3 regions of the Pseudoalteromonas sp. QJM3NY_22 genome follow, and region 3 is predicted to be linked to each of the others. Evidence: predicted binding sites of a transcription regulator. Region 3 holds the regulator's gene; each other region holds the start of a gene.

Region 1 (4,083 bases), 410 kb from region 3:
GCTAAAAAGTATAAAAAGTGCCACAGCCTATAAACCTCAACTTACCCAGGCATCAGGTATTTTGAAACACACTAATTAGTTAAATAATATGTACTCTAGTTTTGTACATATTATTTAACTTAATGTGGCGCATACGCACGAAAAGTTATTTATTTCCAAAAAACTCAGCGTCTCTAAATAAAATTTTTATACCAATCTGCTTATGTATGGGGTCTATTTAACGTTAAGAAAATTACGCTAGAACTAGGCAAAAGTTTTTGTATCTAGTTGTTCTAAATAAAAAATTTTAACTACGTTATAGTGCAATTTAATTCGTTAAATTGATCAAAGATTTATGCAGGTTGGTATTATAGGGTTATGAGATAATTTATATTGTTCAAATACTTATACCAACTCTTTTAATTAAGTGATCTATTTTTAGATAACAGAATCGTGTCGATAACAAGACAAAAAATCGTTATTTAATTGTCCTATATCAGAAATTTTTAACGCCGTTAGCGTCAGATTTAATCCCTCAAACTGATTAAGCATGATTGCGGATTGGTTGGTTAGTATTATTCAGATTGATATTAAAACCCACATAACAAAAATGGACCACTTGGGTCCATCTCTACTTTACGAGTACTTAAAATTTAAGAGTTACTCGTCGTCATCTAAATCAGCTTGTTGACGCTGTGCCGGCTTTGCTAAAATCTCTACGTAGAAAGACTTTAAATCTTGCTTTTCGATGTCGCTGATATGATTGCTAATCTCTGCAACGTGCACTACTTGAGCATCTTCAGCTGTATTACCAAACTTACAGTCAAATGCCCAGTAATCAGCATCTTCAGGTAGCGTTTTATTACGTTCTCTTTTCAAATATTTTTTCACTTCGTGCTTTGCAGCATCGACCATACGAGGGTATTTGATTTTCTCGTGATTCAGCGTGAATGTTTTCTTCATTACGTTCCTAATTACCTTGGTTTAATGATAACGGCATTTCATGTCATACCATTTGACATCATTATAGCAATTGCATTAAATTTTTGGATGGTTTTTTTAAACTAAATCAATTTTTAGGCAATTAACATTATAAATAGCTACAAAGCCTCTCTTTTTAGCCATCATTATTATAAAAATGACCATTTAAAGCTTGTTTTACTGGGCCTGACATAAGCTGATTTGAAATCGTAGATAGATAAATTATTTTGTAGGTCAATATTATGCTGTAGCTAAGTGAAGCGGTTGATATAATGATTCATCATTAAGACCATCATAGAATGAAGCTACGTCCATTTGCGGATGCGATAGCTGAGTCTCTTTGTTCTTAATACGTCTGCGCACAGCTAGCTCACAATTATCAAGCACATTGAGTGGAATATGAGCTAAATCATTTCTTATTGAAAGTGGTTCAGGGTTTAAGCAGTGTCGTAACTTAATATCGCTCATACCTGCATGCTCTCCCACATTTGATAATAAAGCGGCGTTGTGTTGCCCAATCAACATATTAAATTCATCAGGTGCTAAAGGCTGCTTCGGACCCGAACCAAATTGCTTACGAAGTGTCTCTTCTTCAACAATAGGGTTTTCAATATCTGTTTTTGGAAAATGGAACTGACTAAAATCAAGCGCATCGTGGGATAACATTGCCAATAAAAGAGAAAACTCTCCTCGACGTTGTTCGTGTACACTTTTATTCAACCGTGTACTTAGTTGACTCTCTGTGATTAACAAATCGTCGATTTGCATAGACTTTAGCCGATTATTGTAGGTAATAGATATTTATCGGCTTTATTTCATTTTTCTTTAGCTTTTTTCTTTACTTAAATATAAGTTTTGCTATTATCAGCGCCGTTGCACTGGAGGGGTTCCCGAGCGGCCAAAGGGATCAGACTGTAAATCTGACGGCTCAGCCTTCGCTGGTTCGAATCCAGCTCCCTCCACCACTTTTCTTACCGCTAAGTTAAGTGGGGCCAAGTGTAACAAAATTAGTGTGGAGGGGTTCCCGAGCGGCCAAAGGGATCAGACTGTAAATCTGACGGCTCAGCCTTCGCTGGTTCGAATCCAGCTCCCTCCACCACTTTTCTTCTAAAATACCTTATATTTTGAACTTCAATAATTTTTTAAAATTCCCACTGTAAACTTTGTCCATTATTCTTTAACCAATCTGATGCTATCTTATGATCCGGATAAAACTTAGCTACACGTTGCCAAAATACACGACTGTGGTCTAAGTGACGTAAATGCGCCAACTCGTGGACTATGACGTAGTCTATAATTGATTTTTTGGCTCCAATCAAGAGTAAGTTAAACGTAAGCTCACGTTTACTATTACAACTCCCCCATTTACGTTTATAGATACGTATTCGTAAATCATTCGGTAAAGGTTCCTCCATTAGTTTACAAAAGTGGGCAAGACGCATATCAATATATAATCCTAATTTTTCAGTTAAATACGCCTCAAGTAATGTTTTATACTTCAATTTTTTATGGCTCACTCGAGAAGAACACAATACGCTTAATGTATTCTCATGCTCTATAACTTGAGAATGCAAAGCGTGTTCAAACGTTATGTCTATAAGATTTGAGAAAATTAGAATTTTATGTGTTTCGAGTGGATATTGCTTTGAGTCTGCAATATTAATCTGTTTATCAAGTTGGCTATTTACCCAATCTCGTTTCTCAACCAACCATAAATCCAACTGTTTTTTAGGAACATAATGAGGCGCATAAACGGTTATTGACCGTTGGTGCACTTTAATAGCAACAGTCTTACGTCGGGCACTTCGCTTTAATTGATACTCAAACAACAGTTCTACCACATTTAACCAACACGAAATTTCTAATATTTTATACCAATAGGCTTAAGTATGGGATCTAATTAATAATAAAAAACTGGTCTATAACTAAGTGAAAACTTTATATCTAACTGCTTCAAACGATAATAGAAGACCAAGCCCTGCTGACCTTACAATATTAAAGTTCATTTTATCTAAGAGCGATTTAATCGCTGCGTGAGGTGTGTCACCTAGTGGGGTCGGTAACTTTTCATGCGTTACCTTACTGACTTACATCCATGTGAAAACAAGTAAAAACCTAGCAAAGCTTCTGCGTCCTGATCACGATTTTCACCTATATTTGTGCAGCGACAAAACGTAAATTGCCTTTAGGTTGAATCCTAAAAACAGCGCATGTCTGGCACTTATGTTAACTGTACAAGCACAAATAATTGCTAAAAAATACAGTTTCACTTGAAACAAAAAAGCAGCGAATAAACCCCAATTAGATATTATTCAAAGTGATAGCAATATGATAAAAACTTACACATAAATTCATATAATGGGAATTATAGGATTAACTGCATTAGCTTTTTTTAGATGAATGCGAACCTAAGTTGACCGATGGATAGTAAAGTTTTATATACGAGTAATCATGAGATGTGATCTCATGGCTATTACCACTGTCATCTTTAAAATACATTGAAAACGTTACACCATGATCAGCAAGAACCGCTTTTATATTTAAACTTTCAAGATGACTAAGCCACTGTATAAATTGCTCCCCTGTTGCCAAAAATGCAATTCCTTTACTGCGCCCCTCACCTTCAAAAAGTGCTAAACGAGTCTTTGAACTAGCATCCTCGAGCGTTAAAGGTCCTCGTTCGTCCTCATTCCAAAAAGCAAGTTCGGGTACTATACTAAAACCTAAAACGCGCTCATACCATTTAACTGCATTCGATAAATTTTCAACATTCAAATGGCAATGATCAATACCTGACAATTTAGGCATATTTTTATTATCCACGTTACTCACCAATTTCTGACTTTAATTGCTCTAAAAACTCATGCATGTAAACTGTACGCCTATTCGCTTCTGCTTTAGCTGATGGGGTATTCATGCTTTCAGCAATATGTAATAGTTTTATAAAAAAATGATCAAGTGTATATTTTTTATCATCAGCTTCTCGTTCAATACAAAAAGGGTCTTCTGGGTTATACAATAACCGAGAAATTGAGCCGCCAACTTTCATACATCGACTCACTCCAATCGCACCTAGTGCATCCATTCTGTCAGCATCTTGTACTATTTGCGCCTCAACTGTTT
Region 2 (4,083 bases), 1.5 Mb from region 3:
TTAGCCTTATAATTTCGGAGCATAATAATGATTAAATTAGTTAAAGCAGGTTTGCTTGCAGTATTACTTCCTATGGCGGCAGCAAGCTTTGCAGCAACGTATGAAGAAGGCGTGCATTACGACGTTGTTTCTGAGCGTGCAACTAAAAAGCCAGAAGTTAAAGAGTTTTTCTCATTTTACTGCCCTGCATGTAATAACATGGAGGCACTAATTGGTGAGTTTAAGCCTAAGCTTGATAAAAATGTTAAATTTAAAAAGAGTCATGTTGATTTTGTGGGTGTACGTGACCCAGAAAACCAACAGATGATGAGCCAAGCACTTGCGACAGCTGAAGTACTCCCACAAAAAGATCAGATTATTTCTGCAATCTTTAATCATATCCATACAAAGCGCGCTAAATTTAATGAGCTTGCAGATGTAAAAGATATATTTGTAGCGCAGGGCGTTGATGGTGATAAGTTTGATAAGCTGTTTAAAAGCTTCTCGGTACGTACGCTGAGCTCTAAAATGAAACGCGATCAAGACTACTTTAAAGAAAAAGGCGCACTACGTGGCGTACCTACCTTTATTGTAAATGGTAAGTACAAATTAAACCTAGGTCGTGAGTCGGGTATTACTGAACCAGAAGATATTGGAAAATTAATTAATTACCTAGCTAATAAATAAATTTAGCCAAAATAAAAAAAGCTCCTTAAAGAGCTTTTTTTATTTATAAGGATATAGCGATGGAAAAAATATTAGTATCGAGTTGTTTGCTAGGGCAACCTGTTCGCTACGATGGTAGAGGACACGCAATTTTGCATCCACAGCTTAATTTGTGGCAAAAACAAAATAGATTAATTGTGTTTTGTCCTGAGGTCGCTGGTGGGCTTCCTATACCTAGATCTCCTGCTGAAATAATACAGGGGAGTGTAGTTACTAATTTAGGAGAAGATGTAACAGAGCAGTTTCAAACTGGAGCTAATATAGCGCTAGAACTCTGTAAAAAGAATCAAGTGCGTTTTGCTCTACTTAAAGAATCGAGTCCTTCTTGCGGACGAAATACAATATATGATGGAAAGCATCGCGGAGTAAAAATCGAAGGTCTAGGTTTAACTACAGCATTATTAATGAAAAATGGTATTCAAGTATTTAGTGAGGAGCAAATACCAGCACTTATAAAAGTACTGGCACTTTAATTTTGGCTGGTTATTTGCGTTGTAAGAAAACGCCCGACTCAATGTGATGTGTATATGGGAACTGATCAAATATAGCAAAGCGCTTAACGTTGTGCGTATGTGTTAAGTGATCAAGATCACGCTCAAGGGTTTCAGGATTACACGATATATAAATTATGCTTTCGTAGTTAGCCACTAAGTCACACGTTAATTCATCCATGCCCGCGCGCGGTGGATCAACTAATATGGTTTGGCAGTCATAGCTTTTAAGGTCAATACCATCTAAACGAGAGAAAGTACGCTCGCCATTCATTGCTTGAGTAAACTCTTCACTCGACATACGAATAATATCTAAGTTCTCTAGGTTATTTTTAGTAATATTGTATTGAGCAGAATGAACAGATGATTTTGATATTTCTGTTGCTAATACTTTATTAAAACAGCCCGCTAACGCAATTGAAAAGTTACCGTTACCGCAATACAGTTCTAATAAATCATTTTTAAGTGGTTTACATAAATCTTGCGCCCACTCCAGCATATTAATATTTACTTTTGCATTAGGCTGAGTAAAGCTATTTTCTACTTGTTGATATATAAGCTCTTGACCATTGACTGTTAAACGTTCAGTTACAAAGTCATCACCTAGTACTTCTTTTTGTTTGCGAGCACGGCCTATAAAGTCAATTTTGTATTTACTGCTAAGCTTTTCTTTAAGTGCTTTAATTTCACTTAACCATTCATCATCCAGTGGTTTGTGATAAAGCAAGCTTACTAAAATTTCACCGCTTAGCGTTGATAGGTAATCGATTTGAAATAACTTACGGCGTAATATTTCACAAGGCTTGAGGCTTTCAATCATCACCTGCATTATTTCACCTACTAGAGGCGCGGCTGGATCAAATGTATCAACACGGATTTTTTCTTTTGTTTGTTGATCAAACATAATGTGAAACAGATCGTCACCGTCGTGCCATACTCTAAATTCAGCACGTTGGCGGTAGTTAGTTGGCTCTGAGCTAAATACTTCTAGTTGCTCCACACCAAAACGTTGAAACTGCGCACTAATACGCTGCTCTTTTTCACTTAACTGCGCTTGGTACTGTGTGGTATCTATTTTAATAACTGCCATTAACGCTACTACCTTATCTAAGATCTGTTTATCGGCGCTATTGTAGGGAGCGCTGCGTATTTGTCTAGTTTTGGCTAGCATTTATGCTGTTTTATTGCGCATTGTACTTTAGTTTTTATTGTTATAGCCGATAATAAATTACGCACGCTCAGGAGATGTAACATGAAAATAGGTAACTATGGCTTCACGCCAAACAACAACATTAATAAATTCAATAATAAAGCAGATATACAGCAACCTACTATTCAATCTCCCCAAGATAGTTACCAGCAACGTGGCAAAGAATTAGCTGCAAAAGTGCTTGGCGATAAAATGGCTGAGCAGCTTGGATTGCCTATCGCAGAAAAAAAAGCAGACAAACCACTATTTGATTTTGATGAAATCGTAAAAAACGTACTCGATTTTGTCAGCGGCGCTGTAAATAAAGCAAAAGCTAATGGCGCTAATGATGAAAAGCTTAAAGACATGTTAGGCGATGCGCGCAAAGGAGTTCAAATAGGGATTGACGACGCTGTTGATGAACTCAAAGGAACAGGTGTATTTAATGACGAAATGGAAGAGGGCATCAATAAGTCCAAAGAGGGAATTTACAATGGGTTTGATAAATTTGAAGAGTCGCTATTTAATCCACAACCTGCCAGCGTAAATATAAGTCAGGCTCAATATGTCAGTATGACTAGCAATGCAGAGTATAAATTCACTACCGCAGAAGGCGATGAGGTAAGTATTAGCTTTGCGGATGCATTTGAATCTCAATCGGCGAGTGGCTATCAGAGAAACAGTGATAGTGAATCGTTTGCAAGCTCATCATCGCAATCTCGACAGGTATCATTTTCGATGTCGGTTAATGGTGACTTAAATGAGCAAGAGCAAGAAGCGATTAATGCGATGATGGAAGACTTACAAGATTTAAGTAAAACCTTTTTTGGTGGTGATTTAGATGAAGCATTTGAACAAGCACAAGAGCTGAGTTTAGGCAGCGATCAGCTGGTGGCTTTTTCTATGGATTTACGCCAAACAAAAACAATAGCCACAGTTAAAAGCTATGAAGAATATAAACCAGAACCAGAAAAACAAGTAGCAGAAGGTTTAGCCCCTTTTAATGACGACCTTAAAAGTGCTTTTGAAAAAGCGGGTGAACTTGGATTACAAAATCAACTAGCTGGCATTCTACAATGGTTAAATCAAGATCAGGAACAAATAGATAAGTTAGTAGATTACACAAAGTCTATGTTCGAAAACCTTAATCAATTAAATTCAGCGGCCGATGATCTTGCCGATTTAGAAACCACACAAAGCTAAACTACTTTCTTTTATAAATACCTCATGGCAAACTGCCGTTCTTAAAGTAAAGTGGGAACGGTAGTTTGTCAGCGCATATAATGGTCTTTGATTCAGGTATTGGTGGAACTACCGTACTTGAACATATCAAGCAAAGTATCCCCAATGCTCAGTACAGCTATTTTATGGATAATGCATTCCTACCTTATGGTGCTCAATCCCAACAAACAATAATCAACCGATTGTGCTCACTTATTCATTTCATCAAAGCCAACACGCTTGACGTTGATTTAATAGTAATAGCGTGTAATACGGCTTCTACATCTGCACTTAGTGCTGTTCGCCAAGTGACAGATATTCCTATAGTAGGTGTTGTGCCAGCAATAAAGCCTGCCGCAGAATTAACACGCTCAAATCATATTGGCTTATTAGCCACACCAGCCACGGTCGCCAGTTCATACACTAAAACATTAATTGCTGAACATGCACGTAATGTAATCGTTAATCTATATAGCA
Region 3 (4,083 bases):
CGTACTGTGTTATCTCGTTTTGTTAAGTACACCATACCAGGATTAAGGGTGATGTCTTATCAAGAGGTGCCAGACGAAAGACAGATAAAAATTGTCAGCTCTGTAGGCCAACAATAAGATTTTAAAGGGGTTGAATAATGAAAATTAAACGTTTTTTTGCTAAAGATATGCGTACAGCACTTAAAGAAGTGAAAGATGAGCTTGGTGTTGATGCGGTTATTATGTCTAACAAAAAACTGGCTAATGGCGTTGAGATTGTAGCCGCAGTTGATTATGAAAAAGCGGCCCCTAAATCAGCTGCACAGCCGCAAAATACTTTAGCGCGTGCAGATGACTCAGCGCAATCACACAGTATACATAATTTTGTAAAGCCAGAGCCTCAACGAGCTAAAACTGCACCCCAAGCTAGAGTTGCAGATAGTTTAGAAGCTTTACTAGAGCGTCAATCTCCTCGCCCACGTTCACCTGAATTAGCATCCATGTTCTCTCAATCGGGCATTGAAACGACCGATAATTATCAAGAGCCTGTTGTCAAACCTCGCTCAGCGAATATGTTTGCTCGCGAAGATATTGCACCAACACGTCCACAGACCCAAGCTGATAGTTTAGGTTTTGATGACTTAGATCGTGATTTTGATGATCTAGATAGCCCTGTAACACCTCAAGCGCACGTTAAAAATAATGAAAGTGAAGAAATGACGTCAATGCGTGAAGAAATGAACGCTATTCGTCAATTGCTAGAGCACCAAGTGTCAGGTTTAATGCAGCAAGATATGGCACGCCGTGACCCCACACGTGCTTGTATGATTGACCGTTTAGTTGGTATGGGAATCGATAAAGAAGTTGCAGAACAAATGGCGTGTTTTGTACCTGATGACGTATCTCGCCAACAAGGTTGGAAGGCTTTGTTAACAATGGTCGAAGACCAGATGCAAACTACGAATAATGAAATACTACGTCAAGGTGGTGTTTACGCATTGGTAGGCCCTACTGGTGTGGGGAAAACGACAACAGTTGCAAAGTTGGCTGCTTTAGGCGCACAGAAATACGGTGCAGATAAAGTGGCGCTAATAACCACCGATACATACAGAATTGGTGCTTATGAGCAACTTGCAACATACGGTCGAATTATCGGTTGTGGAGTAAAGCAGGTTAAAGATGCTAATGAATTAGCTGAAGTTTTATACCATTTACGAAATAAACGTCTAGTATTAATTGATACAGCAGGTATGAGTCAACGAGATTTACGTTTAACAGAGCAATTGAATACGCTTATGCGCAATCAACGTGTTGATATTCGTAGTTATTTAGTATTAAGTGCAACAGCGCAAATAAATGTCTTGCAAGAAACAGTACGACATTTCAAAAAAGTGCAGTTAAGTGGTTGTATTTTCACCAAGTTGGATGAATCTTTAAGTTTAGGTGAGATTATTAGTATTGCGATTCAAAATCGCCTTCCAATAGGGTATCTTACTAATGGTCAACGAGTTCCAGAAGACATTCGTGTTGCAAATGCAGAAAAACTAGTAAAAAAAGCTGAGCAATTGTATTTGAAAAGAATAAAAGCACAACATTCACGACACCAATCAGTGGCGTCGAGCACAGTAGGGATGTATGATTAACACAGTATTAGATCAAGCAAGCGGCCTGCGCAAAATGAGTCAAAAAAATAACAACGGCGTAAAAGTTATCGCTGTTACTGGTGGCAAGGGTGGTGTAGGTAAAACAAATGTTTCACTTAACACGGCAATAGCATTAGGCCAGCAAGGTAATCGAGTTTTAGTACTTGATGCCGACTTAGGTCTAGCAAACTGTGATGTGATGCTCGGATTACGGGTTGAACGTAATTTATCACATGTACTTTCTGGTGAGTGTGAACTCGATGAGATTTTAGTTGAAGGTCCTGCAGGAATTAAAATTGTACCAGCGACCTCTGGTTCGCAGAGTATGGTGGAATTATCACCGTCTGAACATGCAGGCCTTATACGCGCTTTTAGCGAATTAAATACCGAATTTGATATCTTAATTGTAGATACCGCTGCTGGCATTTCAGATATGGTACTGAGTTTTTCTCGCGCTGCTCAAGATGTAATGGTTGTAGTGTGCGACGAACCGACTTCAATCACAGATGCTTATGCACTTATTAAAGTGTTAAGTCGTGAGCATGGGGTGTATAAATTCAAAATTGTAGCTAATATGGTTCGTAGTATGCGTGAAGGTCATGAGTTATTTGCAAAACTTTCAAAAGTAACGGACCGATTTTTAGATGTGTCAATGGAGTTGGTTGCAACAATCCCTTATGACGAAAATATGCGTAAGGCAACTCGCCGTCAAAAAGTGATTGTAGAACTTTTTCCTAGTTCTCCTGCTTCAGTTGCCTTTAAAGCACTGGCGACAAGAGCAGTGAAATGGCCTATACCTAACCAACCTTCAGGACATTTAGAGTTTTTTATTGAGAAGCTAGTCAACGGCTAATTATGACAACATTGGTAAATAGAGCTATGGGATATCAATCAACACAAAATTTAAATGTGATTGTTGAAAAACATGCATCGCTAGTCAAAAAAGTGGCATGTCATTTAATTGCTCGTTTGCCTCCAAGTGTCCAACTCGATGACCTAATTCAGTCGGGTATGATAGGCCTAATTGAAGCATCAAAAAACTTTAATGCAACCAAAGGCGCAAGTTTTGAAACGTTCGCGGGAATACGAATTCGCGGTGCTATGCTTGATGAAATGCGCCGTGGTGACTGGGCTCCTCGGTCGGTCCATAGAAAAAGTCGTCTTGTAGCCGAGACGATTGCTGGATTAGAAAGTAACTTAAATCGTGAACCAACCGATATAGAAGTTGCTGAAAAACTTGAAATTTCGTTAAATGAGTACCATCATATTTTAAACGATGTAAACACAAGTAAAGTGTTAGGCATCGAAGACCTCGGGGTCGATGAAGATGTTATTACCACGGCGGGCCAAGATTTAACGCTAGACAAACCGTTTAACAACGTTAAAAATGAACGATTTAATGAATCATTATTACATGCTATCAAGTCATTACCAGAGCGAGACGCGATGGTACTTTCTTTATACTATAACGATGAAATGAATTTAAAAGAAATTGGACATATACTCGATGTAAGTGAATCGCGTGTAAGTCAGATACATGGTCAGGCGATGATTAAGCTAAAAGCAAAAATCAATGACTGGATAAACTAGTAGTAAGTAAATACAGGTTAAGACCTCACTGGAGGATGTTTTGGATAAAAACATGAAAATTCTTGTTGTTGATGATTTTTCGACAATGAGACGTATTATTAAAAATCTATTGCGCGACTTAGGCTTTACCAACGTCCAAGAAGCAGATGACGGCTCTACAGCCTTACCCATGTTACAAAATCAAGTTTTTGATTTTGTGGTAACAGATTGGAACATGCCAGGAATGCAAGGTATTGATCTTTTGAGAGCGATAAGGGCTGACGATAAATTAAAACACCTTCCTGTTTTAATGGTGACAGCTGAAGCTAAAAAAGAACAAATAATAGCAGCGGCTCAAGCTGGTGTTAATGGCTATATTGTAAAACCATTTACAGCTGGCACATTAAAAACTAAATTAGAAAAAGTGTTCGAACGCTTAGGTTAATAATAGGGGAAAGGCTTATGCCAGCACCTGCTGCGCCTCGGATAACCTTAGAACAAGCTCGTCAGCTCGTCACTTTTTTAGAAAATGGCGAACATGATAAAGCTGATCAACTAATTTTAGATACTGCATCTAAAGAGCAGTCAGAAATATTTGACGAAGTGGGAAAGTTGACGCGTCAACTACATGAAGCTTTAAAAGGCTTTGAGCTAGACACGCGCCTAACAGAACTCACTAACGACGCTATACCTGATGCTAAAAAACGGCTTAATTATGTCATTGAGATGACAGAAAATGCTGCAAATAAAACCATGGATGCGGTTGAGGCGAGTTTACCGATAGCACAACAGTTAGCGGATGAAATATCCCATATCAAACCGACATGGGACCGTCTAATGAGTCGTGAAATTGAACTCGGTGAATTTAAAGTACTGTGCCACAGCATTGATA

What was found. Region 3 encodes FliA, which starts transcription of late flagellar genes. Its sites were predicted from a motif close to CTAAAGNTNNNNNNNNNNNNGCCGATA; they were not measured.
Region 1: a site for FliA is predicted at 1,763-1,789, ahead of AC0VZ4_RS12850 (VC2046/SO_2500 family protein). Genes of this name have one in related genera too.
Region 2: a site for FliA is predicted at 2,393-2,419, ahead of AC0VZ4_RS01480 (DUF5610 domain-containing protein). Genes of this name have one in related genera too.

Annotation. Positions count from the first base shown of each region.
Region 1 covers NZ_CM149655.1:2,848,080-2,852,162, forward strand. Annotated here, with positions in the region: gene AC0VZ4_RS12840 (YchJ family protein) at 1-33, shown strand, start outside; gene AC0VZ4_RS12845 (DUF6172 family protein) at 640-942, opposite strand; gene AC0VZ4_RS12850 (VC2046/SO_2500 family protein) at 1,201-1,728, opposite strand; tRNA gene AC0VZ4_RS12855 (tRNA-Tyr) at 1,841-1,925, shown strand; tRNA gene AC0VZ4_RS12860 (tRNA-Tyr) at 1,975-2,059, shown strand; gene AC0VZ4_RS12865 (M48 family metallopeptidase) at 2,103-2,801, opposite strand; gene AC0VZ4_RS12870 (VOC family protein) at 3,343-3,768, opposite strand; gene AC0VZ4_RS12875 (HD domain-containing protein) at 3,785-4,083, opposite strand, start outside.
Region 2 covers NZ_CM149655.1:294,386-298,468, forward strand. Annotated here, with positions in the region: gene AC0VZ4_RS01460 (thiol:disulfide interchange protein DsbA/DsbL) at 1-12, shown strand, start outside; gene AC0VZ4_RS01465 (thiol:disulfide interchange protein DsbA/DsbL) at 28-666, shown strand; gene AC0VZ4_RS01470 (2-thiouracil desulfurase family protein) at 726-1,178, shown strand; gene trmA (tRNA (uridine(54)-C5)-methyltransferase TrmA) at 1,189-2,286, opposite strand; gene AC0VZ4_RS01480 (DUF5610 domain-containing protein) at 2,449-3,588, shown strand; gene murI (glutamate racemase) at 3,654-4,083, shown strand, end outside.
Region 3 covers NZ_CM149655.1:3,256,997-3,261,079, reverse strand. Annotated here, with positions in the region: gene flhA (flagellar biosynthesis protein FlhA) at 1-117, shown strand, start outside; gene flhF (flagellar biosynthesis protein FlhF) at 138-1,622, shown strand; gene AC0VZ4_RS14950 (MinD/ParA family ATP-binding protein) at 1,615-2,475, shown strand; gene AC0VZ4_RS14945 (RNA polymerase sigma factor FliA) at 2,502-3,212, shown strand; gene cheY (chemotaxis response regulator CheY) at 3,253-3,636, shown strand; gene AC0VZ4_RS14935 (protein phosphatase CheZ) at 3,654-4,083, shown strand, end outside.